One region of the Sporosarcina sp. resist genome, then DNA from elsewhere that is predicted to be linked to it. Evidence: a T-box and tRNA genes for the amino acid it is inferred to sense, from the RefSeq annotation. Region 1 holds a T-box; the other holds one or more tRNA genes.
What was found. The T-box of region 1 lies ahead of ileS (isoleucine--tRNA ligase). A T-box ahead of a tRNA ligase gene usually reads a tRNA of that ligase, here a tRNA-Ile.

Region 1 (15,982 bases):
ATCCGATTCAAATTCGCCTGCACATGTATCCACCTTTTTATAGACTGGAATAAGGCCATGCTCTTTTCGCCAATCGTAAATCACACGCTCATCTGTACTCCATAGTTCTGCAACTGTTACGTCAGAGAAGCCCATACGTTTTGCAGTGCGCAACGTTTCATAGTCAAACGGATTCGCTTTTAAGACTAGTTCAAACTGAACGATTTTCTGGAACTTGCGTAAGAAAAAGGCGTCGATTTGACTCCATTCGTGAATCGTCTCAACTGTCGCGCCTCTACGGAATGCTTCGCCGATGAAGAACAAACGCTCATCGCCTGCACGACGGATACGTTTTTCAATCCATTCGTCTGTCATTGTCGAACCATTTTTCAACGATAAGCCAAATTGTCCTGTTTCAAGTGAGCGAACTGCTTTCAAAATGGACTCTTCAAATGTACGACCGATTGCCATTACTTCGCCTGTCGCTTTCATTTGTGTACCCAAGTTCCGTTTAGCAGATTCGAATTTATCAAATGGCCAGCGCGGGATTTTCGTCACGATGTAATCGAGTGTCGGTTCGAAACAAGCATATGTTGTACCTGTGACCGGGTTCATCATTTCATCAAGCGTGAGTCCGACCGCTATTTTTGCAGCGATTTTTGCAATTGGATATCCCGTCGCTTTCGACGCAAGTGCAGATGACCGACTCACACGTGGATTCACTTCAATGATGTAATAGTTAAAGCTGTATGGATCGAGCGCAAGTTGGACATTACATCCGCCTTCGATTTTCAGTGCACGAACAATTTTCAATGACACATTCCTCAGCATCTGATTTTCTCGGTCTGTCATCGTTTGACATGGGGCCGCGACGATTGAATCACCTGTATGGATTCCAACAGCATCAACGTTTTCCATATTACAAACTATAATTGCGTTGTCCGCTGAATCTCGTATCACTTCATATTCAATTTCCTTGTAGCCAGCAATCGACTTTTCTAACAGACATTGTGTGACGGGGCTGTATTTCAAGCCACCTGTGACGATTTCATCAAGGTCTTTATCGTTATAGCAAATTCCTCCGCCAGTTCCACCCATTGTAAATGCAGGACGAACGATAACTGGGTAACCGATTCTTTCGACAAGTGTATAGGCCTCTTCAAGGTTGTGGATAATATCGCTATCTGGAACAGGTTCACCTAGTTCATTCATCAGCGTGCGAAATAGGTCACGGTCTTCCGCTTGGTGAATTGCATTGAGCTTTGTTCCAAGAATTTCAACGCCAAGTTCATCCAAAATACCTGATTCGTGCAGTTCAATCGCCATGTTCAGACCCGTTTGACCACCCAGTGTAGGAAGAAGTGCATCCGGGCGCTCTTTTCGGATAATGCGGCTAATAAACTCAAGTGTAAGTGGTTCAATGTATACTTTGTCTGCAATTTCCGTATCCGTCATAATGGTTGCTGGGTTGGAGTTAATGAGAATGACGCGATAGCCTTCTTCTCTCAACGAAAGACACGCTTGTGTTCCGGCATAGTCGAACTCTGCCGCCTGGCCAATGACAATCGGGCCTGACCCGATAACTAATATAGTTTCAATATCTGTACGTTTAGGCATTGAAATTCCCCTCTCGGCTGCTTGTTTTCATTATATCCATGAATCGGTCAAACAGATGTTTCGAATCTTCTGGTCCTGGTGATGCTTCCGGATGAAACTGTACGGAAAACGCTTCGTATTTCGTGCTTTTCACACCTTCAACTGAGCCGTCATTAAGTGCTTTGTGTGTCACTTCAAGATTTGTACCTGCAAGTGATTCTTCATCTACTGAGTAGCCATGGCATTGTGAAGTTAATTCCGTCCTACCTGTAGCCAAATCTTTTACGGGATGATTGCCACCCATATGACTATTTTTCAATTTCACTGTGCGTGCTCCACAAGCAAGGGCAAACAGCTGATGGCCAAGCCCTATCCCGAACATTGGGGCTTTTCCTAGCAACTCTTTAATCACTTCAACTGTACCTTCAACATCCATCGGATTGCCCGGTCCATTTGACAACACAATGCCATCTGGTGATAAAGAAAGAATTTCTTTCGTTGTTGTATTATATGGAACGACAATAACGTCACAATCTCTCTCATTTAATTCACGTAAAATACCATGTTTCATACCATAGTCGATAAGGATGATTCGCTCTCCGCGACCTGGACTTGGATAAGGTTTTTGTGTCGAAACGCGTGCAACAAGATCTGTCGGTAAGACGTAAGAAGCGACATGCGCAACCGTTTCTTGCACGTTTACTTCTTCTCCTGCAGAAGTCAAAATCCCTTTTAGTGCCCCTTTGTCGCGTAGCAACCGTGTTAGTTTACGTGTATCGATTCCTTGAATTCCAGGAATGCCCTTCATCGTCAACAGTTCGCAAAGCGTCATGCCGCTTCGGAAGTTCGATGGCTCGTCCGCTAGTTCACGAACGACTAAGCCGCTTGCTGCTGGTTCAATTGATTCGTAATCGTCTCGGTTAATGCCATAGTTACCGATAAGCGGGTAGGTCATCACAATGATTTGTCCAGCTCCCGAAGGATTGGAAATGGTTTCCTGATAGCCCGTCATCCCAGTTGTGAATACTGTTTCACCGATTGAAGCCTCGTCGGAACCAAAAGCGATTCCTTCAAAAATTGTGCCGTCTTCTAAAATAAGCATTCTTTTTTTCATCATTGTCCATCCTCCCAAACTACTTTTCCACTGAAAATCGTTTTAACTGGCCATCCTGTGCATGTCAAACCGTCAAATGGTGTGTTCTTACCTTTAGATACAAATGTTGTGCGATCTATTTTTGCTTCTTTGTTCAAATCAAGTAATACTAAATCCGCAGTGGCTCCAACTTCAATTTTACCGTATGGTAAGCCGAATACATCCGCTGGTTTTTTCGTCATCCAATCGATGAGCTGCTGCAATGTCCATGTTCCTTTTTTAACAAAGTTCGTATAAAGGAGTGGGAACGCTGTTTCAAAACCAGTAATGCCGAATGGTGCTTTTGCAAAACCGACTGCTTTCTCTTCCGCAGTATGCGGTGCGTGATCTGTTGCTATGAAATCCAGTGTGCCGTCGAGCAATCCTTCGCGTAGTGCTGCGAGATCTTCTGTTCCGCGAAGTGGCGGATTCATTTTCCAATCGGCATCATCGCCTGGAATATCATCTTCCGACAGTAGAAGATGATGCGGACTTACTTCAGCAGTCACATGGACCCCCGCTTTCTTCGCGTCACGGATTACTCGAACCGACTCTTTCGTGCTGACGTGGCAAACATGATAATGAGCGCCTGCCGCTTCAGCTAATAAAATATCCCGAGCGATATGGACCGATTCTGCTATAGAAGGAATTCCTGGAAGTCCCAGTTCCTTATTACGTTTGCCTTCATGCATAGCACCACCGTAGATAAGCGTATTATCTTCACAGTGTGCAACAATCGGCATACCGATTTTAGCTGCTTCCTGCATCGCTTCGTACATCATTCCAGCCTGTTGTATACCAACACCATCATCCGTAAATGCGAAAGCTCCGTGTTCTTTTAGTTCTGCGAGATTCGTCCGTTCTTTACCGGCTTCCCGAATTGTAATAGATGCGTATGGAAGGACACGGATTAAGGACTTCTGTGCGATTAAGTCATTGACAAATGTCAGATTTTCTTTTGTATCCGGTACAGGCCGTGTATTTGGCATTGCACAGATAGTTGTGTAACCGCCTTTTGCTGCTGCCAATGTTCCGCTTTCGATTGTCTCTTTATGCTCTCCGCCCGGTTCACGAAGATGCACGTGGACATCTATGAAGCCGGGTGCTAGTAAAAGTCCTTTGCCGTCGATTACTTCAGCGTGTTCTACTGGTAACTGCTTACCGATTTCCGTAATTTTATCACCCGTTACTTTTACATCTGCTGTGACAAGTTCCCCGTCACCGTTTAGCATCTGAACCCCTTGAATAAGTTTCTGCATGTCAATTCCTCCCTTTCAATACTGCTTCTAATACGGCCATCCGTATGTATACACCATTTTCCATTTGTTTGAAAATCCGTGATTTCGGACATTCGATTAAGGTATCTGCTATTTCCACACCTCGGTTAAATGGTCCGGGATGCATGATGATTGCATTTTCTTTCATTAGCTGCTCGCGGGCTTCTGTCAGGCCGTATCTTTCATGATAACTTTCACCAGCAAAGTTTATTTCTGCCTCATGTCTTTCATGTTGAACCCGTAGCAGCATAACCACATCACTGTTTTTAATCACTTCATCCCACGAATCCACACTGTTGAATTCGCCTGCCCATTCAGCCGGGCAAAGGAATGTCACGTTTGCGCCAAGCTTCGTCAGAGCATCGGCATTGGACCGTGCAACTCGGCTATGTGTGATATCCCCTGTAATCAGTACGTTCAATCCTTGAAATGAACCAAACTCTTCTTTAATTGTGAATAAATCCAGCAGTGATTGAGTCGGATGCTGACCTGAACCGTCTCCTCCATTAATGATAGAAACTGACGTTCTACCAATCAACTGCTCATAGTAACCATCTTCGGGATGACGGATAACAAGTGCATCGACACCTATTGCTTCGAGCGTTTTGACTGTGTCATAAAGCGTTTCTCCTTTTAATGTACTAGAGAAGCTGGATTCGAATGGTAATACATCAAGTCCGAGTTTCCGTTGTGCCATTTCAAAACTCATTTTCGTTCGTGTACTCGGTTCAAAAAATAAGTTACTGACACTATATTTCCCGGGCAATTCTCGGACTCCACGTTTTTTGAATGTATCAGCACGATCAAGGATTGCCATAATTTCTTCTTCAGTCAGGTGTTTCATCGAAACAAGATGCTGCATCTGGTTTGTCCTCCTTTTATTGAAAAGCTTAATGGCCTGGGTGCTGAAGCCTAGACATATTGAAAAACGAGCCTTCCCGATAAACGGAAAGGCTCGTTAGGTATGACAATCCAAACCCTACACTTATTGTGCAGAATGGGTGTCAAACGAACCTTTCCCTGACTCTCGGAACAGTGTTAAAAGGTTTTCTATTCTTTTTCGTCAACTAGACTTTCATTTGTTCTCCCCGGCAGGACCAAGTTGAGTATCACACCGATAATTGCCGCTAGGGCCATTCCTTCAATTTGGAAAGTATCACTAAATTCGATGCTCGCCCCCCCGATTCCAATGACTAGAATGACTGAGGCGATGACAAGATTACGCTGGCTGCCAAAATCAATTTTGTGATCCACGAGCATGCGCAAGCCAGATGAAGCAATAATTCCGAACAAGAGAATTGAAACCCCGCCGAGCACTGCCGTCGGAATCGTCGCAATCAATGCCATCACTTTTCCTAAGAAGGAGAAGGCTATGGCGAAAACAGCAGCTCCTAAAATGACATAGACACTGTAAACTCGAGTAAGCGCAAGAACACCGATATTTTCACCGTATGTCGTTTTAGGTGGACCTCCTACAAGACCACTTATGAGTGTTCCAAGTCCATCACCTAGTAATGAGCGGTTCAATCCTGGATTTTTTATGTAATCTCTTCCAACGATTCGTCCAAGGACAAGTTGATGGCCGATATGCTCCGATATTGTGACAATTGCTATTGGCACCATAAGAAAGAGCAGTGTAGGTGTAATGACGAAATCATAATCCACACCTGGAATTAACATTTCCGGAAATTCAAACCACTTTGCTTCCATAACTTTTGTAAAATCTAAGATCCCGATGAAAGCCGAGTAAATGTAACCGACGATGATGCCGATTAGGATTGGCATTAAGCTAATGATTCCCTTGAAAAACATGAGGCAGATGATAGCAGCTGCTAGCGTAACAAGTGCAGCCGAGAAATGAAGCAGGTTATATACCTTTTCATCTCCAACTTGGATGGTACTTGCCATGCTGATTGCAGTTGGTGAAAGTGCCAGTCCAATTACGATGATGACAGGCGCTACAACAATCGGTGGCAAAACTTTCATGATCCAATTGTAGCCCGTTTTCCAAATGAGCAATGAAATAATTCCGTAGACAAGTGCCACAAACATGCTTCCTATCATCGCACTGCCAATTCCACCCGTTTGAGTTGCGACTTGTATCGGGATAATGAAGGCGAAAGATGAGCCTAAGTACGCCGGCACTTGGAATCGTGTAACAAGGATAAAGACGATTGTTGCAATACCACTTGTCAGAAGGGCGATTGCCGGACTTAATCCGACGAGCTGAGGTACTAATATTGTTGCTCCAAACATGGCAAACATATGTTGTAAACTAAGGATAATCCACCTAGCTGGTGCCGGTTTTTCATGCACATCTAACACTTTTTCATCCATTGCCAATACCCCCGTGCGGATTACTTTATTTTGTATTCATATTATGTTGAGATAAAGAATCCCCTTATAAGGCACCTTCGCTACTATTTAGAATGAATCGACACGCTATCTTTGCCATCTGTTTCTTCTACACTCACGACGACTCGCTCATCACTTGAAGTTGGGATGTTTTTACCGACGAAGTCTGGTCGTATTGGCAATTCACGGTGACCACGGTCAACAAGTACTGCTAGTTGGATTGATGCTGGTCTTCCAAGGTCCATAACTGCATCCATCGCTGCCCGAACTGTTCTACCTGTATAGAGAACGTCGTCTACCAAAATTACTTTCATATCTGTCACGTCATGCTTGATGTCTACCTGCTGAACAAGCGGTTCATTGTTACTATGTTTCAACGTGAGGTCATCCCTATATAGTGTGATATCAAGTTCACCGGCTTTAATCGGTTTTCCTTCGATAAGTTCAATCTTTTCAGCAAGTCTTTTCGCTAAGAAAGCACCGCGTGTTTTGATGCCGACAAGAATACAAGCGTCAATTCCTTTGTTGCGTTCAATTATTTCGTGTGCAATTCGGGTAACCGCCCTGCCAATTGCCTGTTCATCTAGAATATTTGCTTTTTCCGTCATTTCAACATCCTCCATTTCCTTGTTTACTTCTGTCTTTCGGTCAAATGCCTTCCAGGAGCCGATTAGCTTGGATATTCTCCTATATGAAAAGCGTAAGGCGCCGTCAAGTGAACACAGCCTAAGGTCGCCACATCGTGTGGCAACGTCTGCGTGACCTACATCCTGTAGGCCCGCGACAGGCATAAGGCGGATCGGCGAAGCGGCGTTCTTTGCCGTGTAGCTGGTCTGACTTATGACCCGAGAGTCTGGCGCCTGTTGCTAGACATAAAAAACCCTCCCGGCCTAGGATGGCGGGAGGGTATACGTGCAGAAATAAATGTACATAGAAACTGCGCGCAGCAGTTTGACTGTACTTCCGTGCAACCTTCCCAGCCTCTCTGGACTGATGTTAAAGGTATCGCTATTCAATTGCTTCGTTCAGTATACAATTTACTCTTCTGTTTTGTCAACGCTTTTCCTAACTTCATCAACCAAGTCTTTAAAGTCTTCAGGTAGAGGACTGTTGAATTCCAAGTACTCACCTGTTACGGGATGATCAAAACCGAGCGTACCTGCATGCAATACTTGTCCATTAAATTGAAGTGTTTTTTTCGGTCCATATTTCGGATCTCCAACAAGTGGATAACCAATATATTTCATATGCACCCGAATTTGATGCGTTCTGCCTGTTTCTAATCTGCATTCGACAAGCGTATAATCCCCGAACCGTTCGATTACTTTGAAGTGCGTTACCGCATGCCTTCCTTTATCAACGATAGCCATATTTTGTCGTTCCCGTTGATCACGGCCGATTGGCGCGTCAATTGTTCCATTATCATGTGGTATATGGCCATGGACAAGTGCAGTATAAACACGCGTTACTGACCTGTTCACAAGCTGGTCTACTAACGATACATGTGCCTTATCATTTTTCGCGACCATCAAAAGCCCTGACGTATCTTTATCAATACGATGGACAATCCCTGGGCGCACCACTCCGTTAATACCTGAAAGGTCCGTGCAGTGGTGCATAAGACCATTTACGACCGTTCCTGATGGATGACCTGGCGCAGGATGAACAACCATGCCACGCGCTTTATTGACAACGAGTACGTCCTTATCTTCATAGACGATATCGAGATTTAATTCCTCAGCAACCATGTCAAGCACTTCCAGTTCAGGTTCTTCCACCGTCACTATATCTCCCAGTCTTACTTTATAATTAGGTTTCACTTGAATTCCGCTTACTAGAACAAGGCTGTCTTTCAGCCATGATTGAATTTGCGTACGTGACCATTCAGGATTGACTGCAGACAAAGCTTTGTCTATTCGGCTTCCTTTGTGTTCTTCAGTTATTTCAATTTCTATTTTTTCCATTACGACACCTTTTTCTTGTTCTTTTTTTCATCCATAATAATATGAATGATGATCATAATCACACCGACCGTTAACGCTGCATCTGCAACATTAAAGATTGGAAAATCGTAGTTGATAACCGGGATTGTGACATCGACAAAATCGACAACTTCCTTGCGCCACAGACGATCGATAAAATTACCAATCGCACCACCAAGAAGAAACATTAAACTGAATCCAAAGAGCGGTTGCCCTTTCGCTTCTTTATGGAAGAAATAAATAATACCAATTGCAACGGCAACTGTGACAATATAAAATAACCACATTTGTCCTTCAAGCATACCCCAAGCGGCTCCCTTGTTGCGATGAGAAAGAAGCCCTAAATAAGGATCTGCAATGCTAATTTTTTCGCCGAGCTCCATGTTTTTAACGACTAGCCATTTCGTAAACTGATCCAAAATAATGACGAATGCCGCTAATCCGTAATAAATGAACAATCCAAATACCCCCGTCCGACAGATTACGTTCCATTTTACCACATCGACACCTATATGAGCGCGTTTCAACGCTAAATGAGTAATATAAGAAAAGCGCAAGGCGCCGTTTAGCCCCGACAAGCGCTGGAAGTCTTGATGATAAAGGCGTACTATGCCTTTTCAGCAAGAATGAAGCGAAAGGAAGGCAGTCTAAAGTCGCGACTTCCTGTCGCAAAGACTGCATGACCCCCTTCGTGGGGGCCTAGGGGCTGGCGTCTGGAGTCTAGACACAGATCCATGTAAAAAAACTTATGCTTTCTTACCTTTTAAAAAGCCGCTGCAACCAGTCTTATATAAAGACAGCAGCAGCGGCTTACAGTTTGATAATTTTACGAATAATGCACTTTTACAACTTCTGCACAACGTGTACATAGTGTAGGATGTGTTTCGTCTGAGCCGATTGTTTCAGAAATCGTCCAGCAACGCTCACATTTTTCGCCATCTGCATTTTCAACAAGAACACTTACAGCATCCAGTTTCAAAGTACCTTCCGGCATGTTAGCGATATCTCCTTCAGCAAACTTCGATACGATAAAGAATTGTGCGAAGTCAATATCATCCGCTGCGAATACATCTGCCAGTTTTTCAGGGACAGCAACCGTTACTTTCGCTTCAAGCGATTTCCCGATAATTTTACTATTACGCGCTTCTTCCAGTGCCTTCAAAACATCGTCACGAACAAGCATCAATGTTGCGAAACGCTCACGCAATGCCTGTGCTTCTTGTCCAAGATCTTGTGCTTCTGGCATATCCGTCAGCTGAATACTTTCTTCGGTCTTGTGCTCGATAAATGCCCACATTTCATCTGTCGTATGCGGCACAATAGGTGTTAACAATTTCAACAGCGTAATCAGCGTTTCATACATCACTGTTTGCATCGCACGACGATGTGGATGATCTGCACCTTCGATGTAAACAACGTCTTTGGCGATATCTAGGTAGAACGAGCTTAATTCACCTGTACAGAAGTTATTCACCGCATGATAAACACCAGCGAATTCGTAGTTTTCATAAGCTTCACGCACTTCTTTGATCAAATCCTGTAGTCTCACATAGACAAATTTGTCTACTGTACGAAGATTTTCAAATGCCACAGCATCTGTAGCCGGATTGAAATCTGATGTATTGCCGTGTAGGAAACGCAGTGTGTTACGAATTTTTCTATATACTTCAGAAACTTGCTTGAAGTTAGAATCAGAAACCCGTACATCCGCTGTGTAATCAACAGATGATACCCACAGGCGAAGAATGTCTGCACCAAGCTGGTTCATTACTTTTGCGGGAATGATTACGTTCCCGATTGATTTACTCATTTTACGTCCTTCTCCGTCAAGAGTGAAACCATGGCTTAGCAAGCCTTTATATGGTGCATGGCCATTGATGGCAACACTTGTCGTGAGTGATGAGTTAAACCATCCACGGTATTGGTCAGATCCTTCAAGATACAGGTCCGCCGGGTAAACGAGATCATCCCGTTCTACTAGCACACCTTGGTGTGTTGAGCCTGAATCGAACCAAACGTCCATGATGTCCGTCTCTTTTGTAAACTCTCCGTTCGGACTGCCTTCGTGGGTGAAACCTTCTGGCAGTAAATCTTTTGCTTCTCGTTCGAACCAGACATTCGATCCGTTTTCACGGAACAATTCCGAAACGTTGGCAATTGTTTCATCTGTAATGATTGGTTCACCGTTTTCAGCGTAAAACACTGGAATTGGAACCCCCCATACACGCTGACGTGAAATACACCAGTCACCACGGTCGCGAACCATGTTATACAATCTTGTTTCGCCCCATGAAGGTGTGAATTTCGTCTTTTTAATAGCATCAAGTAATTCCGTACGGAACGACTCAATTGAAGCAAACCATTGTGCAGTCGCGCGGTAAATAACCGGTTTTTTCGTGCGCCAATCATGTGGATACGAGTGAGTGATGAATGATAATTTCTTAAGCGCGCCCACTTTGTCGAGTGCCTCTGTAACTGCTTTATTTGCATCTTCATAAAACAGACCTTCGAAGCCTGGCGCTTCATCAGTCATAACACCGCGATCATCGATAGGAGAAAGAGCATCAATACCATATGATTTAGACACGTAGAAGTCATCTTCCCCGTGGCCTGGAGCTGTATGGACACATCCAGTACCCGCTTCGGCTGTAACATGATCACCGAGCATAACAAGCGAATCGCGGTCATACAATGGGTGCTTCGCAACAACACGGTCGAGTTCAGAACCTTTCAGTTCACGCTCAACAACATGGTCTTCCCAACCAAGTTCTTCTGCGACAAACGTAAGTAAATCTTTAGCGATAAGGAATTTCTCTTCTCCCGCTTTAACAATAACGTATTCAAATTCCGGATGGACAGAAATCCCAAGGTTTGCAGGAATCGTCCATGGAGTTGTCGTCCAGATTAAGAAGTTAACATCTTCATCAATTACGCCAAGTCCATCTTTCACAGGGAAACTAACATAGATAGATGGTGATTTCTTATCCTGGTACTCGATTTCCGCCTCAGCAAGTGCAGATTCACTTGATGGTGACCAATAAACTGGTTTCAATCCTTTATAGATATATCCTTTTTTAGCCATTTCACCAAACACTTGAATTTGACGCGCCTCAAAAGCTGGTTTTAGCGTGATATATGGATTATCCCAATCGCCACGTACACCAATCCGTTTGAACTGGCTACGCTGATTGTCAATCTGACCAAGCGCATATTCCTCACACATTTTTCGGAATTCTGCTACTGACATTTCTTTTCTTTTTACGCCTTTGTTCACTAATGCCTGTTCAATCGGCAGTCCATGTGTATCCCAGCCTGGAACGTATGGCGCGTGGAAACCTGTCATTGATTTGTGGCGGACAATCATATCTTTCAATACTTTGTTCATGGCGTGACCCATATGAAGATCACCATTCGCATATGGAGGACCATCGTGTAATACGAAGAACGGGCGACCCGCAGTTCGTTCCTGTACTTTTTTATAAATGTCCATCTCTGCCCATTTTTCTTGCAGTAATGGCTCTTTGTTAGGTAAGTTACCTCTCATCGGGAATTCTGTTTTCGGCATAAGTAATGTATCTTTGTACTCCATGTTTTTTCCTCCTTTAAAATAGAAAAGCGCAAAAGGATCGCAGCCTTCGCCACGTCCTGTGGCAAAGACCCCATACCTACATCCTGTAGACACAAGGCACAGGCAAAAATAAAAAAATCCCCACCCCTAAAAAGGGACGAAGAATTATTCTCGCGTTACCACCCTACTTGTAGCAAACGAATTTGCTACCACTCAGACACCATAACGGGGTGTTTCCGGGATCACGTAAATCATTCCGCAATCCGGCTCGAGAGTGATTTTCATTTCCAATCCGTTGACCGGGCTTCCACCGCCCCCGGCTCGCTATTCTCAGATTTGGAAGGTACTTTCTCTTTCAACGCCTGTTCTAAATATATGCCTATAAGTATATGTGTGAATTAAGACTAAAGTCAAGTTTCCTTATGAATCCAGGTCGGCTGCCATTTCTAAACGTTCCGCATCGATTTCGTACTCAAGTAAAACGTCCCAATCATCTGACTGAATCAGATCAAGTTGCGCTTCAATGAGCATTTTGAAACGTGTACGGAAAACCTTGGACTGTTTCTTAAGATCTTCAATTTCCACAGAAATTCTACGCGCGCGGGAAAGTGCCTCATTGACAATTCGATCCGCATTTTTTTCTGCTTCCTTGACAATCAATTTCGATTCTTTCATAGAGTTGCGACGAACGTCTTCCGCAGCTTCCTGAGCGATAAGAATCGATTTTTGTAGCGTTTGCTCGATTGAGTTAAAATGGGAGACCTGTTCTTCTGATTGTTTCAAATTGCTTTTCAATGTTTTGTTTTCTTCAAGTATATTTTCAAAATCTTTCATGATTTGTTCCAAAAACTCATTTACTTCATCTTCATCATATCCACGAAACTTATTGGCAAATTCTTTATTATGTATATCAAGTGGTGATAAAGCCATTTAAAGCATCTCCCCTTTAACTTATTCATTCTCTATTATACATGTTAAGGCATCAGATAACAGTTCTTTTTCAAACTATTATCTGACAAGTCATTCTAATTTCCCAACAATTAGCCGAATCTTATCTTTACGCGTTCTTCCTTCAATTGCGATCACTTTAAAACGGCCAGAACCTCTAATTGATATCATATCTGACTCTTGAAGTTCAAATGCAGGCTGATCTCTAACAGCCCAATTCACTTTCACTTTTTCCCCATGCACAAGCGTCGCCGCTTTTTGGCGTGGAATAGTTACTAATGCCGCTGTTACTACGTCGAGTCGTAATGAACTAACGATATGCATTTCTTCTGTCCATGTATCTGTCGTGACTATCCAGTCTTCCGGACGATTACTTTCTTCAACCGTCACTTTCGCTTTCCCAATCGATAAAAAATTAGCCGTCATATAATCCTTTAACTCATCTGCGACTGCAAACTGGACTTGATCATCAACCACTCGGATGTCCCCGAATTTCGAACGGTCAATGCCTAATGACATCATCGAGCCCAGGATGTCCTTGTGATCAAGTTTCAAAAACTTAGAAGCATACTTCACATCAAAAATAGCTATTCGATAATCGACTGGTTCTGGTACATAATAATCTGGATAGATAAGAACTCTTCGTCTTTCCGCTTCCGGAAAAGCTCCGTACAATCCGACCAATAGCATCGAACTGCCCGCAAGAGATTCTACAATGCGCTGCTGCCTAGGATCCAAGAATCCTGTTAGTTTTGGTGAATAAGTATCTTCCACTTCACGTATCCAGCCAATCGCCATTTCGATGAAAGGCTGTTCATCTTTTCTGAAATGCTGCAGTATAGTTTCCATTTCTCCGGCTCCTTATAGAAAAATCCTCACATAAGTGAGGACGACGTAATCATTTTATAACAACATCAAAAATATTGCTGTAACGCCATCAGAGATAAACCTTAACGCAAATATACCAACGATTGGTGATATATCAATCATTCCAAGAGGTGGAATGAATTTTCTGAAAAACCCTAAATAAGGCTCGGTAATCTTCCCAAGTATTATACCAAACTTAGTCTCACGAGAAGCAGGTATCCATGACATTAGTATATAGATAATAAGAAGTATTGAGTAAATCGATATTGCTCCTGTTATTCCTTGATAAATTAACCCTAAAATATTTTCCATTCTGTTGGTACACCTCATTCAATTTCTATCGTTCAAAATAATCGGAGATTGCACCAGCAACTTCCACATTCTCCGGCACGCAAAGGAAAATATCAGTGCCAATTCGCTGGATGTCTCCTCCAAGCGCATAAACAGTACCGCTTAGGAAATCGACAATTCGAATTCCTTGATCACGCTCAATTCGCTGTAAATTCACAACAACTGCACGCTTATTTTTCAAGTGCTCAGAAATGTCTTGCGCCTCAGCATAGACACGGGGCTCAATAAGAATAACTTTGGAAGACTTCTGGACACTTTGCAAGCTGACAACCGTTGCTGACTGTTGTGGTTCGCCTGCTACTTGCTTCCTCATTGGTGCTCTGCTGCGTGGCTGCTCCTGCGCAGGACGCTGTTCTTCCCGGCGTGGCTGTTCTTGTACTTCTTTTTCTTCGTCGTCTAGGTAAAACCATTTCTCAAACTTGTTTTTAATGCTCATACGTCTCCCTCGCTTTCTGCTCCGACAAGTGCAGTCCCGATTCTTACATGAGTTGCACCTTCTTCAATAGCGATAATGAAATCATTTGACATTCCCATGGACAATTGAGTACAAGGTGCATGTGGCAATTTTTTTGCCGAGATGCCGTCTCGAAGTTCCCTTAACGAGCGGAATACGGAACGAATCTCATCCATATTCTTTGTGAAAGGAGCCATTGTCATTAAACCTATAATTCGAATTTTATCATAAGCCGCCACATCTTCAATAAAGCAATCAAGTTCAGCTGATGTTACACCTGATTTACTTGATTCACCGGAAACATTCACTTGAATGAAACAATCAACAACATGATTGGAACGCTTATGAATTTCCTTAACCAAACTCATTCGATCAACAGAATGTAAATAGTCAATTCGATTGATGATTTCTTTCACTTTTCTGCTTTGAACATTACCGATGAAATGCCAGATGGCACCACTTTGTATCGTTTCCTGTTTCCCTAGTAGGCCTTCAGGTCGATTTTCGCCAAGATGTCGGATGTTTTCTTCCAGCACCGCAGATGTTCTTGCTGTCGAAACTTCCTTCGTAACAGCAACGACCGTAATTTCAGATCTGTTTCGACCTACGCGGTCACAAGTTGCTTGTATATCTTGTTCGATTTTTTGTATTCGTTGCTGTAGATTTCCCATTATAATCACTACTTTTCCTCAATCTTTCACTTCATTGTACCAACCTAGGCTGAACATATCAATAATGAATCATTTTTCTGCATTCTTTTTGCCCACAAGCACAATATCTTTACCGATTGTTGTAATCTCTTTAAGATTGACCTTTTTCGTATCCTTGTCTTTTGTATCAAAAAAACTGTTCCGTTCTCCACCACCTACGTGCAAGGATTCAACTTTTCCAGTTACAGTGTCAATTGTTGCATCCTGGACGAATCCAAGGAACGTTCCTTTAGTAGCGTCGATAACTTCTTTTTTTTGTATTTCTGAAAACCTCATAAAATCCCTCCTTACAATGAATATATGCACATAGGCACGAGAAAAAACGCAATGCAGTTAGCGCATTGCGTTACATTTATCATTATTGTTCCATCCCTTCCCGAATGGTTTGAACTGCACTCTTCTCCAATCGGGAAATCTGGGCTTGTGAAATGCCTAGTTCCTTAGCGATTTCGGTCTGCGTTTGTCCCAAATAAAAACGTTTTGAAAGAATTGATTGTTGTCTTTCATCCATACTAGATACAGTTTCTTTAACAGATACATACGTCAGCCACCGTTCTTCTGAAACCGTTTTGTCCTGTATTTGATCCATCATAAATACTGGATCACCGCCGTCCCCGTTCATAGGCTCATGAAGGGACATTGGATCTTGAATTGCATCAAGGGCAAAGAGAATATCATCGGCGGGTATACCTGTTGCTTCAGACAAATCCGATATTCGCGGTTCTCTTTGATTATCATTAATGAACTGCTCTTTCGCTCTTAT
Region 2 (15,982 bases), 2.4 Mb from region 1:
CACTCAACTGAACAGTCGATTGCAAACTTCTCAATTGACTTGCCATGATGGAGCTCATATCCATTTGCCATCACTCCTTCCACAAGCTTATTATCGGCATTTTTCTAGTATTTTTAATGAAAAATGATTACTTATTATCTTCACCCAGGAATGCATTCAGCATCCATTGATGTTTTTCGATACTTTGATATGTCGCGTTCAACAAATCTTCCGTCATATCGTCGCCATCTTTCGCAGCCAGCTGCATGCCTTTTTTCAACGATTTCATAATTTCACCGAAATCATTTACGACAGTTTTCACCATGCTGTCTTCTTTTTCATCTCCCGTTGCTTCTTTCACAACAGATTGTTCAAGATGTTCTTTCAGCGTTGCTACAGGATCTCCGCCAAGTGTCAAAATACGTTCTGCGATTTCATCCATATGTAACGTCGCTTCATTATAAAGTTCTTCAAACTTTACATGTAACGTGAAGAAATGATGACCTTTAACATACCAGTGATAGTTATGGAGCTTCGCATACATAACCGACCATGTAGAAACTTGGACATTCAATTCATTAATAAGTTCTTTCGACATATAAATCTCTCCCCTTATTGTTAAATATAATTCATCTCTCTGTTAATTTACCACCGAAGCATCTACAATAAACATCGAGGCATTAATAAGGAGTTTTTTAAATGAAAAAGATTTTAATTGGCTTTATTAAACTATATCAAAAAGTAATTTCACCCCTTACACCACCTTCATGCCGTTTCTATCCCACTTGTTCTCACTATGGGATTGAGGCAGTCGAAAAGCATGGAGCACTAAAGGGTTCATGGCTTGCGGTACGTCGAATTTCAAAATGCCATCCGTTCCACGAGGGTGGATTTGATCCTGTACCAGACAATGATATGCATAAAAAGTGATCTTTTTAGATAGAACGGTTTGACATAATTGTCGAGCCGTTTTTTTCGATTAAAAGAAATTCGCTTATTTAGTTGCCAAATTAGAAACACTCTTGTATGATAAAAAAGTCAGTTACACAAATCGGAATGATTACTATTAATAATACGGAGGATATATCTAATGAATAAGAAACTTTTTTTCATCATGTCATTACTAACAATTATGCTACTTAGTGCTTGTGGCGCTAAATCCACAGAAAACTCGGAAACTGGGACAGAGAAATTGTCTATTTATACAACAGTATACCCGCTTCAATACTTTACAGAACGAATCGGCGGCGATTACGTCGATGTGAAATCCATCTATCCTGCTGGCGCGGATGAACATACTTTTGATCCTACACAAAAAGATATGATGGGACTCGCGGACTCGGATTTGTTTTTCTATATAGGACTCGGCCTTGAAGGTTTTGTGGAAAATGCAGAAAAAACCATGAAAAACGAACATGTAAAAATGGTTGCAACAGCAGAGGCAATTCCTGATGAGATGCTAGACGAAGGTCATAGTGATGAAGGTCACGACGAAGATGCTGAACATGATGAACATGGACACGAAGGTCATGATCATGGGGGAATTGATCCCCATGTATGGATCTCACCACTGCTTAGTGTCGAACTTGCAACTTCTATCAAAGATGCATTGATTGCATCAAAACCTGAAATGAAAGACGAATTCGAGAAGAACTTTGAACAACTGAAAGTAGAACTTGTCGAACTCGATAGCAAATTCAAAGAGATGGCTTCCACTGTCCCTTCCAAAACGTTTTTTGTTTCACATGCATCATTTGGTTATCTAGCCGATTCATATGGACTGGAACAAGTCGCGATTGCGGGACTGAACTCACAAAGCGAGCCGTCACAAAAGCAATTAGCACAAATTGTCAAAGAGGCAAAAAATCACAACATCCACTATGTACTTTTTGAACAGAATGTATCATCTAAACTAACTAATGTCGTGCGGAAAGAAATTGGTGCTGAATCACTCATGCTCCACAATCTTGGCGTATTGACAGTGGATGATGTAAAAAACAACGAAGACTATTTTTCTTTGATGGAACAAAACATTGAAACGCTGAAGAAAGCGTTAAGTGGAAAGTAAATGAAGAAAGGTTGTCCCGTATACCAGATTTAATCTGGTATATGGAACAGCCTTTTTGTTTTTGCTGTGACAGTTTGGAGTTGCCCTTACAGTTTAATCATTTGACATGACAGTTAGCGCAATTGCCCTTACAGATTGATGACTTGCCATGACAGTCCAGAGTTGCCCTCACAGTTTAATCTGTTGCCAGGACAGTTAACGCAATTGCCCTTACAGATTGATGACTTGCCGTGACAGTCCAAAGTTGCCCTCACAGTTTAATCTGTTGCCAGGACAGTTCAAGCAGTTGCCCTTACAGTTTGAGGAGTTGCCATGACAGTTCAGAGTTACCCTCACAGTTTAATCTGTTGCCAGGACAGTTCAAGCAATTGCCCTTACAGATTGAGGAGTTGCCGTGACAGTTTGACTTTAATTTCGACTTCAACCTTACTCCAAATCCACTGACTCTTTCAATTTGCGACGCAATAACTTATTTGACCCGTTACGCGGCAGTTCATCTACGAAGCGGAATGATTTCGGTACTTTGTAACGCGCCAATCGCTCTTCACAATACGCTATCAAATCAGCTTCTTTCACATTTCCTGACACTACGACAAACGCAACTGGGACACTTCCCCACTCGGAATGTTCTTTCCCGCAAACGCCTACCTCTCGAATATTCGGATGCGCTATCAGTACATTTTCAATTTCAGCAGGGTAAATATTTTCTCCTCCTGAAATGATTAAGTCGGATCTTCTATCGACGATATACAAATAACCTTCCGAATCAAGATAACCGATATCACCTGTTGGAAGCCAGCCATTTTCCAATGGATCCACTTTGGAAAAACGACCAATATATCCAGGTGTCACATGTGAACCGCGTATAAATACTTCACCTTTTTCACCTGGCGTTTCTGTATCTTTGATTTTGATTTGATTGAAAAACAATGGTTTGCCTGCTGAACCCATTTTCCTCATTGCATCACTTGCTGCTAAGGTCGCTGTTTGCGAACTAGTTTCTGTCATGCCGTACGTTTGGAGAACAGGAACTTCAAGTACTTTTGCCCGCTTCAAATAATCGATTGGAACGGGGCCACCACCTGCCAGCATTGATTTAAATGATGAATGTGCGACACTATTATCCTTTTCCAGTTCACGCAGAACTTTATCCAATGTAAGAGATACAACAGACATCCGTGTGACGGACCCATCCCTTACCGCAATCGCCGACTTGACCGCATCAAACTTCTCATGCAACTGAACCTCATTTCCGTATAGAACAGAACGAACGAGAATCGAGAACCCGCTAATATGAAATAAAGGCATCGCACAGAGCCAGACATCGTCTTCATCAAGCCCTAAATTTAGAACAGACGACAGTGCACTCGAGACGTGATTACCTGCAGTCTGACGGACCCCCTTCGGAAATCCTGTCGTGCCCGATGTATACATAATCGTAATGGTTCTGTCTGATTGCCAACTTTCCTGGATGACAAAAGCCTGTTCCGCACTTTCTTTGATCGTAGAAAATAGTAGCTGACGTACCGGCGTATCGGCAACAACACTACTCAGTTCATTCGACACAATTACCGTATTGGCGCCTGAATCATCCAATTGATATGCGATTTCTTTTTTCGACAACCGACTGTTTAGCATAACAATCTCAAGGCCGGCCAGCATACATGCATGAATGATGACTACCATTTCAGAATTGGAGGACCCAAGCAAGGCGATCCGTTCCCCTTCATTTAAACTGTTAGCCCTCAATTTTCGTGCAAGAACCACAGCATCATCTTTTAACTGTGCGAATGTCCACTTTTCCTCTTCGAACGATAAAGCTATTTTATCAGGCGTTAAATAAGCCCGTTGCATTAACCAATTTGGAATCATGCCATCACCATCCATTCAGAAAAAGCTGCCCGATTAGAGGCAGCTTTCTTAGTTTTTATCCAGTTTGATTACTGTCTAGGCTTCAGGCGCCAGCCCCTTGAGTCGCTTCAGTCTTGCTGAAAAGGCAAAGTACGCCTTTATCTTCAAGACTTCCAGCGCTTGTCGGGGCTAAACGGCGCCTTACGCTTTTCTTTAATCAAGGAAAACGTGGGAATTGTCCGAAGTCCGGTTTGCGTTTTTCTTTGAATGCATCGCGGCCTTCTTTCGCTTCGTCTGTTGTGTAATAAAGAAGTGTTGCGTCGCCAGCCAATTGTTGAAGACCAGCAAGTCCGTCCGTATCCGCATTCATTGCCGCTTTCACGAAACGAAGTGCCGTAGGGCTCATGCCAAGCATCTCTTCACACCATTGGACCGTCTCGTCTTCCAGTTGTTCATAAGGAACTACTGTATTGACTAGACCCATGTCGAGTGCTTCCTGTGCGTTGTATTGACGGCAAAGGAACCAGATTTCGCGCGCTTTTTTATGGCCAATGATTCGTGCCAAGTAGCCCGAACCGTAACCTGCGTCGAATGAACCGACTTTAGGTCCTGTTTGTCCGAAAACTGCATTTTCTGCTGCAATCGTCAAATCACAAACGACATGAAGAACATGTCCGCCGCCGATTGCATATCCTGCAACCATTGCCACAACCGGTTTTGGAATAACACGGATTAGACGCTGTAAGTCCAAGACGTTGAGACGTGGAATTTCGTCGTCTCCTACATAACCGCCATGCCCTCGTACGGATTGGTCTCCGCCTGAACAGAATGCTTTCTCGCCTTCGCCTGTTAAGACGATGACTCCAATGCTTTGGTCGTCCCGTGCTCGTGAAAATGCGTCGATTAACTCCGATACCGTTTTAGGACGGAATGCATTGCGCACTTCCGGACGGTTGATTGTTACTTTTGCAATCCCGCCATACTGTTCGTATTTGATGTCTTCGTATGTACGTATCGTTTCCCATTGACGTGTCATAGTGATCCTCCTCGATTTTTCAACTCTGAAATATGCTCCTCTATCATTGTAGCAAATGTAGCCGGTTTTTCCACATGAATTGCATGTCCAGCATGTTCTATCGTTTCGTGGCGGACATTAGGGAAATCCCTCTGCATTTCCCGGGAAATATTTACGAACTTCGTGTCGAGTTTTCCCGTTATGAGCAAAACCGGAAGATTGACTGTTCCTAGGCTCTTCCAATAAGAAGCTTGGCTACCTGTTCCAATACCACGTAAGCTGTTCGCAAGGCCTATTTCACTCTGACTAAGCCGTTCATTCCTCACTGCCAGCTGCTTTTCTTCCGACAAAGTCTTCTGAGACGCGAACAAGGGAATATTTCCCCAGAAATCGATGAATGCCGGCAATCCGTCCCTTGTGATTCTGTCTGCCAGCCGCCTGTCAGCTGCTTGTCGTTCTTCTCTTTCCACTTCCGTCTTCAATCCTGGAGAAGAACTCTCGAGAATCAATGACGAGACCCGCATTGGATGTCGCACCGTATAAGCCAGTGCAATACGTCCCCCCATTGAATAGCCAACTAAGATGAATTGATCAAGAGAAAGCTCAGTAAACAGTTCCTCAAGGTCCTCTACTTGCTGATCCATAGAGTAGCGGCCAATGTCTTCCGGAATAGTCGATTTGCCGTGTCCCGTCAAATCGACAGCTATTGTCTGGTAGTTACCTTTTAGCAACTTTGTAATTTCACGCCATGATGTGGTGCTCCCCGTAAAACCATGTAGAAATACGATGACAGGTAGATTTTCTCCACCTTGGATTTCCACATGCATATTAATTTCACGTATACAAATAGTCTTTTCATTCATTACGATCAAGCCTGTCCGTGATTTGCTTCCATAGGTCTCGGTGCGCTTTCACATTCGCTTGACGATTCGTGAACACTTCGATAATACGCACTGGTTTTTCCTTCGCTTTATCGAGCTCCATTCCGAACTCTTCTGGCGTGTGGATTGCCGCATACTGCGCATCATACATCGCAGCAATGTGGCCGAATGTTAAGCCTGTTGGTGTGCCAAACAGCTCTTCGAAATGATTACCTGCATCAGCTTGCGGAAGGTACGAGAATATTCCACCCCCATCGTTATTAATAATGACAATGGTTAAATCTGCCTCGTGGAAACGAGTAACAATTAATCCGTTGATATCATGCAAGAACGATAAATCGCCAATTAACAGCCATGTTGGACGCTTTCTTGCCGCCTGGATACCGAATGCTGTCGATACAACACCATCGATACCATTCGTCCCGCGATTCGCAAAAATTTTAATATCCTTATCCGTCTTCCTGAAGAACGTGTCTACATCACGGATTGGCATGCTGCTGCCACTTACGAGGTCGCTCTCTGTGGGAAGGTGCTCAAATAATGTTTTTGCAAATATCCCTTCATCGCCAGCAACACCCTCATACTTATTTGTAATCGCTGATGCCGCCTCATTCGCCATTGTCCACAACTCTGTATAAGATGTCTTCGGTTTATCCACAATAATTTTCATGACTGTTTCGGATGAAGTCTGGATATGATGCGTAACGACACCGAGCGAATCCCTAAATTCCGGCGATTCATCCACCGCTATAACTGTAGCTGGTCTTACTTTTTTCAAGTAAAGCGAAAGCGGCTTCGCTACTGGCTGTGCACCAAAACGAATGACAGTATCAGGTACGACTTTCTCTTTGAATGCATCACTTTTTAATAGCGCATCATAATGATCAATACAGAGCGCTATGCATTGTTCAGGTACTTCCGTGCGAAGATTTGATAGCGGATCGCATAATACTGGCCATTCCAGTGCTTTGGCAAAGTTCCAAAATGCTGCTTTATCGAACCCTATCGGCATTTCACCAGCAATGATGAAGCCTTTTTCCGACGTTGCAAGCAACTGTGAAATTTGTTGGGCAGTAGATGCATCCAAACTGTCTACACTTTTAAATCGTTTTTTGAAAGTCATTTTCGGCGTTTCCCGATTAAAATCGATCAGAAGTGGTTCCCGGAACGGCACATTTAAGTGAACGGGTCCGCGTGGAGCTGTAGTCGCAACTGACAGTGCACGGCTAATATGGCGATCAATAAAGTCTTCGATATCCGGATTGTTTTCAGCAAGTGGGAAATCTACACTATATTTCACATGCTTACCATACATTCGAATTTGATCGATTGCCTGTGGCGCACCGACTTCCCTTAATTCATGCGGACGGTCAGCCGTGATAACAATAAGAGGAATACGCGCATAATACGCTTCTGTTATAGCAGGATGATAATTCGATGCTGCAGTACCTGACGTACAGAGAAGGACGACAGGATTATCGGATGCCTTCGCCAAACCTAATGCAAAGTAGGCAGCCGATCGTTCATCGACTTGCATATAGACATCAAGGCCTTTTGTTGAAGCGAAAGCGTAAGCCAGTGGTGTCGAACGAGAGCCTGGACTAATAACTACCGTTTTCACATCAGCCATCATCAAAGCAGCAGTCATTCTACGAACATAATCAGTCAAAACTGTACGGTTATCCATTCAGTTTTCCTCCAAGCGCCCGCATAACCGGTCTGAATTTCACCCATGTTTCATCGTATTCTTTATCTGGTTCAGAGTCTGCCACAATTCCTCCACCTGCGTATAAGTACGCACTATTGCCGTCAAGAAGTGCGGAACGGATTGCCACAGCGAATTCACCATTTCCAGCAGTATCTGTCCAACCAATTGGTCCAGCATAATAACCCCGATCCAAGTTTTCCTCAGAACGAATCATTTCCATCGCTATATCAGTTGGGACACCGCCTAGCGCCGGTGTCGGGTGAAGTGCTTGAACCAAACTAAAAATATCAGTTCCTTGTTCAACTTTTCCTTCAACTGGCGTAAACAAATGCTGAATATCACGGACTTTCATCAGTTTCGGTACTTTCGAAATTTTGATGTCTGTGCAAAATGTCTTAAACACTTGTGAAATCATATTAACGACATATTGATGCTCTTCTCGATTTTTTCTATCTTCAAGAAGTTCATCGCCAAGTTCGCGGTCTTCAGTTGCCGACTTGCCTCGTTTAATGGAACCCGCAACACATGCCGAATACGCACGGCCATTTGATATTTCAATTAAACGTTCAGGTGTAGCACCAAAAAATAATTGGCCGTCTTTTTGCAATCCAAAGTGATAACTTTCCTGCTGTTCATTTGATATATGATGAAGTGCAGTGACAGCCGGCACGTCATCTGCAAAGTTTAGTTTAACCGAACGTGCAATTACTACTTTTTCAGCTTCACCATTGTTAATTTTCTTTGTGACATCTGCAACGGTTTCCAGATAATGTTCTTTCGAAAGTTCCTCTATTGACACAACTTCCGGTTTTGTAAGCAGAGCGGATTCCTCGACTTGCGCGATATGAATTAGACGGTCTCTTTCATCCCTTAACTTCTCAAACTGTTCTGCCCCATCGTTGCTTTTTGTTACGAGGTTAATGGAAATTTCTGTCTTACCATTCGTAATCGACAACTGGAAAGAAGGTACAACGAAATGGGCCGATGGAAATGCATCCCACTCTGATTGCTTAACACTTTTCGGATCAAACGAGAAACCTCCAAAAAGAACAGGTTCCCGATCATTTTCTTCTTTAATAAGCGAACTACATAATTTTTTCCAACTTGTTGAAATATGTGTGAAACGATCATTCGTTCCATCACTTGTTAATACCGTAGCATGTCCAATACCAACAAGCGTTAAAGTTTTATCTGCATTTTGCCAATAGAAACGTTCATCTTTGTAACACGAATCTCCTGCTTCAAAAAACGCAAGTGGTGAGATTCTCCCCGCATCGACAGTTTCTGTAAAAAAACGCAGCTCATTCTGCCTAACATTTAATTGAGATTCACGGGTAGCGGTCAACTTCCGATTCATTATTTTCCCTCCGTACATTCATTCGACTGATTTAAAACAATACCTATAGTCTATCATACCGAATCAATGTCGTTTCAGCACATAATAAGCAGTCCATATGTTCACTCCACCCATTTTGGAGTACAATAGATAGGGTCATTAAAAGGATAGGGAGAGAGCCAAATTGCAACAGACAATAAAAGCGGATAAAGGCTGGCGTATTTGGTGGCAGCTTACACGTCCACATACACTAACGGCAGCCTTTGCACCTGTATTTCTCGGTACCATGATTGCACTAACTTACGGAAAATTACATTTTCCTTTATTCATCGCCATGCTCGTCGCGAGTGTTTTCATCCAAATGGCAACGAATATGTTCAATGAATATTATGATTTTAAAAGAGGACTTGATACAGAACAGTCCATTGGGATCGGCGGTACAATCGTCCGTAATGGTGTAAAACCAAAAACCGTGTTGAATCTTGCCTTTATGCTTTACGGGATTTCCGTCCTTATTGGTATCTATATATGTATGGAAACCTCATGGATGCTCGCAGTCGTCGGGATCCTGTCAATGATGGTAGGCTACTTTTATACTGGAGGACCGTATCCTATCGCCTACACGCCATTTGGAGAACTGTTTTCCGGTGTTGTCATGGGAATGTTACTTATCCTTATTGCGTTTTATATCCAGACAGAAACAGTAACGACAGAAGCGGTTCTGCTATCTATCCCAAGTATGTTGCTAGTCGCAGGTATTATGCTAGCAAATAATATACGTGATTTAGAAGGCGATAAGGAAGGCGGACGAAAAACACTCGCTATTCTTGTGGGCCGCTACAACGCAATTACAATCCTAATGCTATTTTTCATTATTTCCTATGGCTGGATTATTGCAATGATTCTCTTCGGTCATCTTACTCCATGGGCACTGCTTGTATTTCTTAGTGTCAAAAAGCCGATTGGAGCGATTACTGTGTTCCGAAAAAATCACATCCCAATACATGTGATGCCTGCGATGAAAAACACTGCAGTTACGAACACTTTATTCGGCTTACTATTAGGGATCGGAATACTCATTGGGCATCTGCTCTAACTAATAAAAAAAAGCGTAAAGCCTCGATTTAACTCGAAGCTTTACGCTTTTTCTGATTTATATGTTTAGATGGAACGAAATAAAGGAAAGTTAAGTAACGATAGTCAACAATCTGTACTTTTGTTTATTAAGTACGGTGTGTATGTGCAGACTAATGCCATTACTAAAAAGGACGTGACAAAACTTGTTGAACGATAAACAAAAAGCCACTCTAAAAAAAGAACTATATGAAATGAAGGATCACTTAACAAAAACAGAAGAAGAAACAGATATTAAGGAAAGTGCACAAGAAGCTGCCGGCGAGCTATCGATGTATGACAATCATCCCGGTGATATGGGTACAGAACTGTTTGAAAGAGAGAAAGACATGGCTTTAAACGTTCATGCTGGCTCTGAATTAGATAAAGTAGAAAGCGCCTTACAAGCGATGGTGAACGGTTCTTATGGGAAATGTGAAGTGTGCCAAAAAGATATACCATTTGGGCGACTTGAAGCAGTTCCTTACACAACCCTTTGCATCGACCATGCGACTGAGCAAGAAATCCCCAATGATCGACCTGTCGAAGAAGATACGCTTACCATGGCCAACCCAAATTCATTTTCCGGAGCGGCCCGGGATGGCGAAGACAGCTTTCAGGAAATCGCAAAATCTGGAACATCAGAAACCCCTTCCGATTTCAGCGGAGATCACGATGACTACAATACGTTATACGACAGCGGAATTTCAGATGGTGCAACCGAAGAATTTGAAGAATTCACAGGAACCGATATAAATGGAAAGTCACGCGGTTTCATCAGGTCCGATGCCTCAGAGAAATATGAAGCGGAACTGGATGATGAAGGAATCGAATCCCCTCTCGGAGATATTCCTTATCATGAAAAAGATAGTTATATAGAGGATCAGAAGAAGTGAAAAGAAACACCATAGGCCATTGCTTATGGTGTTTCTTTTCAGGATATTTTAGCTCACGTATGTTAATTAACCAAAATTAACCAGTAAATGATTTAATCAAACACTAGGCGCTGCGTGTGCAGTTGCCTTTGAGTTGCCTTTGAGTTGCCTTTGAGTTGCTTTAGATAGAACGACCTCTTTACTATTATCGAGATATCTTGATGTGTAGGGATGCGACTTCGTAGCACCCTACACATTTTTCGGGAATCGTTTGGTGGTTATCCATCCGTTGCTCTCCAAAGGCATAAGTACACGAAATGCTTGAGCTTTTTGGGACGAAAGAATAGCGGGGCTTCTTAACTGGATAAAAGCCGCCAAAGATATTATTTTGGCGGCTGAAGTCTTCTCCATAGTCTTGTCTTTTTTATTTAAGAATGAAACAGAACTCCTACCAATATCGCTTCGACGCTGGATGGTCTATATGAGAAAGAGCATTTCATTAGCTGTGATGAAATCTGCAACCTGGAGTACGTCTTTCTTGACTATAAGTAGTATCAACTAGTAATCACCTTATAATCTCGGCATATACATCTCAAAATCACATTTCTCTCGATAATGAACACCCTAGTGCAGGCGCGGCAAAGGGGTCGCCGAAGCCGTGAGACTGGATGCGAAGCGATATCCAGGCTTACGGTGAAAGGCATCCCCAAAGCGTCAAGCGTTCTACAATCCACACCCCTAATTACAACTCTCTCCTTATTGAGCGCCACAGTAGATTCAATGGGATTCTTTAATTCAACATATATAGTGAGAATTTAAGTGAACTAGAAAACTATATATAAACAAATTAAAAAGTAGCTTTACAAGTTCATTAAGAACTTGTAAAGCTACTTTTATGTATGACCCCTACGGGATTCGAACCCGTGATACCGCCGTGAAAGGGCGGTGTCTTAACCGCTTGACCAAGGGGCCAAATTATATATGGCGGAGAAGGAGGGATTCGAACCCTCGCACCGCTTTCGCGATCTATACCCTTAGCAGGGGCACCTCTTGAGCCGCTTGAGTACTTCCCCATATATAAATGGCTCCGCAGGTAGGACTCGAACCTACGACCGATCGGTTAACAGCCGATTGCTCTACCACTGAGCTACTGCGGAATGGTGGGCCTAAATGGACTCGAACCATCGACCTCACGCTTATCAGGCGTGCGCTCTAACCAGCTGAGCTATAGGCCCTTTTTGGAGCGAGTGAAGGGAATCGAACCCTCATCATCAGCTTGGAAGGCTGAGGTTTTACCACTAAACTACACTCGCATAACAATGGTGGCTCAGGACGGAATCGAACCGCCGACACAAGGATTTTCAGTCCTTTGCTCTACCGACTGAGCTACTGAGCCACGTATTTAGTTTACATTAAGTCGTTAACTTATTCTAAACCTTATAGTATTAATAAAAATGGCGGTCCCGACCGGGATCGAACCGGCGATCTCCTGCGTGACAGGCAGGCATGTTAACCGCTACACCACGGGACCATTTGGTTGCGGGGACAGGATTTGAACCTGTGACCTTCGGGTTATGAGCCCGACGAGATACCACTTCTCCACCCCGCGACAACAATATAAGTACTATTTAATTTCACCACTAGTTAAAAATGGAGGAGGTAGAGGGATTCGAACCCCCGCGGGATTTGACTCCCCTGTCGGTTTTCAAGACCGATCCCTTCAGCCGGGCTTGGGTATACCTCCATGGCTGTATATAATAGTGGTGGACCTTGCAGGACTCGAACCTGCGACCGGACGGTTATGAGCCGTCTGCTCTAACCAACTGAGCTAAAGGTCCTTTAAGATGGCGGCAGAGGGGATCGAACCCCCGACCTCACGGGTATGAACCGTACGCTCTAGCCAGCTGAGCTACGCCGCCAGGATCTTTATTGAAATTGTGTTGGTGGAGCCTAGCGGGATCGAACCGCTGACCTCCTGCGTGCAAGGCAGGCGCTCTCCCAGCTGAGCTAAGGCCCCATTATAGCTGGCAATTATTAAAGCACAAATCTACTTAAAATGGTATATTCTTTAAGCGGCGAATCTGCTTAAAAAGCTTAATGGTCGGGAAGACAGGATTCGAACCTGCGACCCCTTGGTCCCAAACCAAGTGCTCTACCAAGCTGAGCTACGTCCCGAAGAATTATAAAGTTTAAAAACATAATGGTGCGCCCGGCAGAAGTCGAATCCACAACCTCCTGATCCGTAGTCAGGTGCTCTATCCAATTGAGCTACGAGCGCATATAAGTGAAAAGTTATTAATGCCGAGAACCGGAATCGAACCGGTACGGTAGTCACCTACCGCAGGATTTTAAGTCCTGTGCGTCTGCCAGTTCCGCCACCCCGGCAAAAATATGGAGCGGAAGACGGGATTCGAACCCGCGACCCCGACCTTGGCAAGGTCGTATTCTACCACTGAACTACTTCCGCATTATAAGTGCGGGTAAAGGGAGTCGAACCCCCACGCCCGAAGGCACTAGATCCTAAGTCTAGCGCGTCTGCCAGTTCCGCCATACCCGCAATATAAATTATGACACTAAGTCATAAAAATGGTGAGCCATGCAGGATTCGAACCTGCGACCCTCTGATTAAAAGTCAGATGCTCTACCAACTGAGCTAATGGCTCGAAAAGTGGTGCCGGAGAAAGGACTTGAACCCTCAACCTACTGATTACAAGTCAGTTGCTCTACCAGTTGAGCTACTCCGGCTAATAGTTTTCATTATAAATAAAATGGTGGAGGATGACGGGCTCGAACCGCCGACCCCCTGCTTGTAAGGCAGGTGCTCTCCCAGCTGAGCTAATCCTCCTGGGTATAAGTGCGACAAACTTCAGTTGTTCGTCCTATTCATAAACCTATGTAATAATTGTTACAAGACCGGCGACGTCCTACTCTCACAGGGGGAAACCCCCAACTACCATCGGCGCTGAAGAGCTTAACTTCCGTGTTCGGGATGGGAACGGGTGTGACCTCTTCGCAATCGTCACCAGACTTGTATGGTCTTTTCTCAAAGACAATAATTATTATAACATATCATCTAATTAATTGCAAGTACTTTTTTTATGAACGGTACTTATTCGTTCAAAACTGAATAAAACAGACATTGTGCTACACAGAATCAGGGTAATCAAGCCCTTTTCAAAATTGGTTAAGTCCTCGATCGATTAGTATCCGTCAGCTCCACACGTCGCCGTGCTTCCACCCCAGACCTATCAACCTCATCTTCTTTGAGGGATCTTACTTACTTGCGTAATGGGAAATCTCATCTCGAGGGGGGCTTCATGCTTAGATGCTTTCAGCATTTATCCCGTCCATACATAGCTACCCAGCGATGCCTTTGGCAAGACAACTGGTACACCAGAGGTATGTCCATCCCGGTCCTCTCGTACTAAGGACAGCTCCTCTCAAATTTCCTGCGCCCGCGACGGATAGGGACCGAACTGTCTCACGACGTTCTGAACCCAGCTCGCGTACCGCTTTAATGGGCGAACAGCCCAACCCTTGGGACCGACTACAGCCCCAGGATGCGATGAGCCGACATCGAGGTGCCAAACCTCCCCGTCGATGTGGACTCTTGGGGGAGATAAGCCTGTTATCCCCGGGGTAGCTTTTATCCGTTGAGCGATGGCCCTTCCATGCGGAACCACCGGATCACTAAGCCCGTCTTTCGACCCTGCTCGACTTGTAGGTCTCGCAGTCAAGCTCCCTTATGCCTTTGCACTCTACGAATGATGTCCAACCATTCTGAGGGAACCTTTGGGCGCCTCCGTTACTCTTTAGGAGGCGACCGCCCCAGTCAAACTGCCCGCCTGACACTGTCTCCTGCCCCGATAAGGGGCATGGGTTAGAAGTCCAATACAGCCAGGGTAGTATCCCACCAACGCCTCATCCGAAGCTAGCGCTCCGGAATCCAAGGCTCCTACCTATCCTGTACAGGCTGCACCGGAATTCAATATCAGGTTACAGTAAAGCTCCACGGGGTCTTTCCGTCCTGTCGCGGGTAACCTGCATCTTCACAGGTATTATAATTTCACCGAGTCTCTCGTTGAGACAGTGCCCAGATCGTTACGCCTTTCGTGCGGGTCGGAACTTACCCGACAAGGAATTTCGCTACCTTAGGACCGTTATAGTTACGGCCGCCGTTTACTGGGGCTTCAATTCGAAGCTTCGCTTGCGCTGACCTCTCCTCTTAACCTTCCAGCACCGGGCAGGCGTCAGCCCCTATACTTCACCTTGCGGTTTTGCAGAGACCTGTGTTTTTGCTAAACAGTCGCCTGGGCCTATTCACTGCGGCTCTCTCGGGCTTTAACACCCTACCAGAGCACCCCTTCTCCCGAAGTTACGGGGTCATTTTGCCGAGTTCCTTAACGAGAGTTCTCTCGATCACCTTAGGATTCTCTCCTCGCCTACCTGTGTCGGTTTGCGGTACAGGCACCTCCCGCCTCGCTAGAGGCTTTTCTTGGCAGCGTGAAATCAGGGACTCAGGGATAAATCCCCTTGCTGTAACAGCTCAATGTTATAGGAACGGGATTTGCCTCATTCCACACCTCACTGCTTAGACGCGCATAACCAACAGCGCGCTCACCCTATCCTACTGCGTCACCCCATTGCTCAAACGGCGGGGAGGTGGTACAGGAATATCAACCTGTTGTCCATCGTCTACGCCTTTCGGCCTCAACTTAGGTCCTGACTAACCCTGAGCGGACGAGCCTTCCTCAGGAAACCTTGGGCATTCGGTGGAAGGGATTCTCACCCTTCTTTCGCTACTCATACCGGCATTCTCACTTCCAAGCGCTCCACCAGTCCTTACGGTCTAGCTTCGACGCCCTTGGAACGCTCTCCTACCACTGACATCTAAGATGTCAATCCACAGTTTCGGTGATTCGTTTAGCCCCGGTACATTTTCGGCGCAGCGCCACTCGACCAGTGAGCTATTACGCACTCTTTAAATGATGGCTGCTTCTAAGCCAACATCCTGGTTGTCTGGGCAACGCCACATCCTTTTCCACTTAACGAATACTTGGGGACCTTAACTGGTGGTCTGGGCTGTTTCCCTCTCGACTACGGATCTTATCACCCGCAGTCTGACTCCCAAACATAAATCATCGGCATTCGGAGTT

Region 2: it encodes a tRNA-Ile, which carries the amino acid that the T-box ahead of ileS (isoleucine--tRNA ligase) is inferred to sense. The anticodon was not compared.

What each region holds. Positions count from the first base shown of each region.
Region 1 covers NZ_CP060287.1:3,585,350-3,601,331, forward strand. The annotation lists gene carB (carbamoyl-phosphate synthase large subunit) at 1-1,596, opposite strand, end outside; gene H7992_RS17560 (carbamoyl phosphate synthase small subunit) at 1,589-2,689, opposite strand; gene H7992_RS17565 (dihydroorotase) at 2,689-3,966, opposite strand; gene H7992_RS17570 (aspartate carbamoyltransferase catalytic subunit) at 3,968-4,846, opposite strand; gene H7992_RS17575 (uracil-xanthine permease family protein) at 5,035-6,321, opposite strand; gene pyrR (bifunctional pyr operon transcriptional regulator/uracil phosphoribosyltransferase PyrR) at 6,405-6,947, opposite strand; gene H7992_RS17585 (RluA family pseudouridine synthase) at 7,377-8,303, opposite strand; gene lspA (signal peptidase II) at 8,303-8,779, opposite strand; gene ileS (isoleucine--tRNA ligase) at 9,148-11,910, opposite strand; T-box leader at 12,040-12,257, opposite strand; gene H7992_RS17600 (DivIVA domain-containing protein) at 12,310-12,819, opposite strand; gene H7992_RS17605 (YlmH family RNA-binding protein) at 12,910-13,686, opposite strand; gene H7992_RS17610 (YggT family protein) at 13,741-14,016, opposite strand; gene H7992_RS17615 (cell division protein SepF) at 14,042-14,491, opposite strand; gene H7992_RS17620 (YggS family pyridoxal phosphate-dependent enzyme) at 14,488-15,180, opposite strand; gene H7992_RS17625 (PRC-barrel domain-containing protein) at 15,250-15,495, opposite strand; gene sigG (RNA polymerase sporulation sigma factor SigG) at 15,578-15,982, opposite strand, start outside.
Region 2 covers NZ_CP060287.1:1,182,758-1,198,739, reverse strand. The annotation lists gene H7992_RS05995 (putative motility protein) at 1-64, opposite strand, end outside; gene H7992_RS05990 (Dps family protein) at 128-577, opposite strand; gene yidD (membrane protein insertion efficiency factor YidD) at 679-909, shown strand; gene H7992_RS05980 (metal ABC transporter solute-binding protein, Zn/Mn family) at 1,070-2,047, shown strand; gene H7992_RS05975 (o-succinylbenzoate--CoA ligase) at 2,474-3,919, opposite strand; gene menB (1,4-dihydroxy-2-naphthoyl-CoA synthase) at 4,116-4,934, opposite strand; gene menH (2-succinyl-6-hydroxy-2,4-cyclohexadiene-1-carboxylate synthase) at 4,931-5,776, opposite strand; gene menD (2-succinyl-5-enolpyruvyl-6-hydroxy-3-cyclohexene-1-carboxylic-acid synthase) at 5,769-7,481, opposite strand; gene H7992_RS05955 (isochorismate synthase) at 7,474-8,859, opposite strand; gene H7992_RS05950 (1,4-dihydroxy-2-naphthoate polyprenyltransferase) at 9,023-9,934, shown strand; gene H7992_RS05945 (TraR/DksA C4-type zinc finger protein) at 10,119-10,847, shown strand; tRNA gene H7992_RS05940 (tRNA-Glu) at 11,727-11,798, opposite strand; tRNA gene H7992_RS05935 (tRNA-Ser) at 11,809-11,899, opposite strand; tRNA gene H7992_RS05930 (tRNA-Asn) at 11,909-11,983, opposite strand; tRNA gene H7992_RS05925 (tRNA-Ile) at 11,985-12,061, opposite strand; tRNA gene H7992_RS05920 (tRNA-Gly) at 12,066-12,139, opposite strand; tRNA gene H7992_RS05915 (tRNA-Phe) at 12,147-12,222, opposite strand; tRNA gene H7992_RS05910 (tRNA-Asp) at 12,282-12,357, opposite strand; tRNA gene H7992_RS05905 (tRNA-Met) at 12,361-12,435, opposite strand; tRNA gene H7992_RS05900 (tRNA-Ser) at 12,478-12,570, opposite strand; tRNA gene H7992_RS05895 (tRNA-Ile) at 12,588-12,664, opposite strand; tRNA gene H7992_RS05890 (tRNA-Met) at 12,672-12,745, opposite strand; tRNA gene H7992_RS05885 (tRNA-Ala) at 12,768-12,843, opposite strand; tRNA gene H7992_RS05880 (tRNA-Pro) at 12,925-13,001, opposite strand; tRNA gene H7992_RS05875 (tRNA-Arg) at 13,028-13,104, opposite strand; tRNA gene H7992_RS05870 (tRNA-Leu) at 13,126-13,211, opposite strand; tRNA gene H7992_RS05865 (tRNA-Gly) at 13,219-13,293, opposite strand; tRNA gene H7992_RS05860 (tRNA-Leu) at 13,302-13,383, opposite strand; tRNA gene H7992_RS05855 (tRNA-Lys) at 13,414-13,489, opposite strand; tRNA gene H7992_RS05850 (tRNA-Thr) at 13,496-13,571, opposite strand; tRNA gene H7992_RS05845 (tRNA-Val) at 13,596-13,671, opposite strand; rRNA gene rrf (5S ribosomal RNA) at 13,738-13,853, opposite strand; rRNA gene H7992_RS05835 (23S ribosomal RNA) at 14,007-15,982, opposite strand, start outside.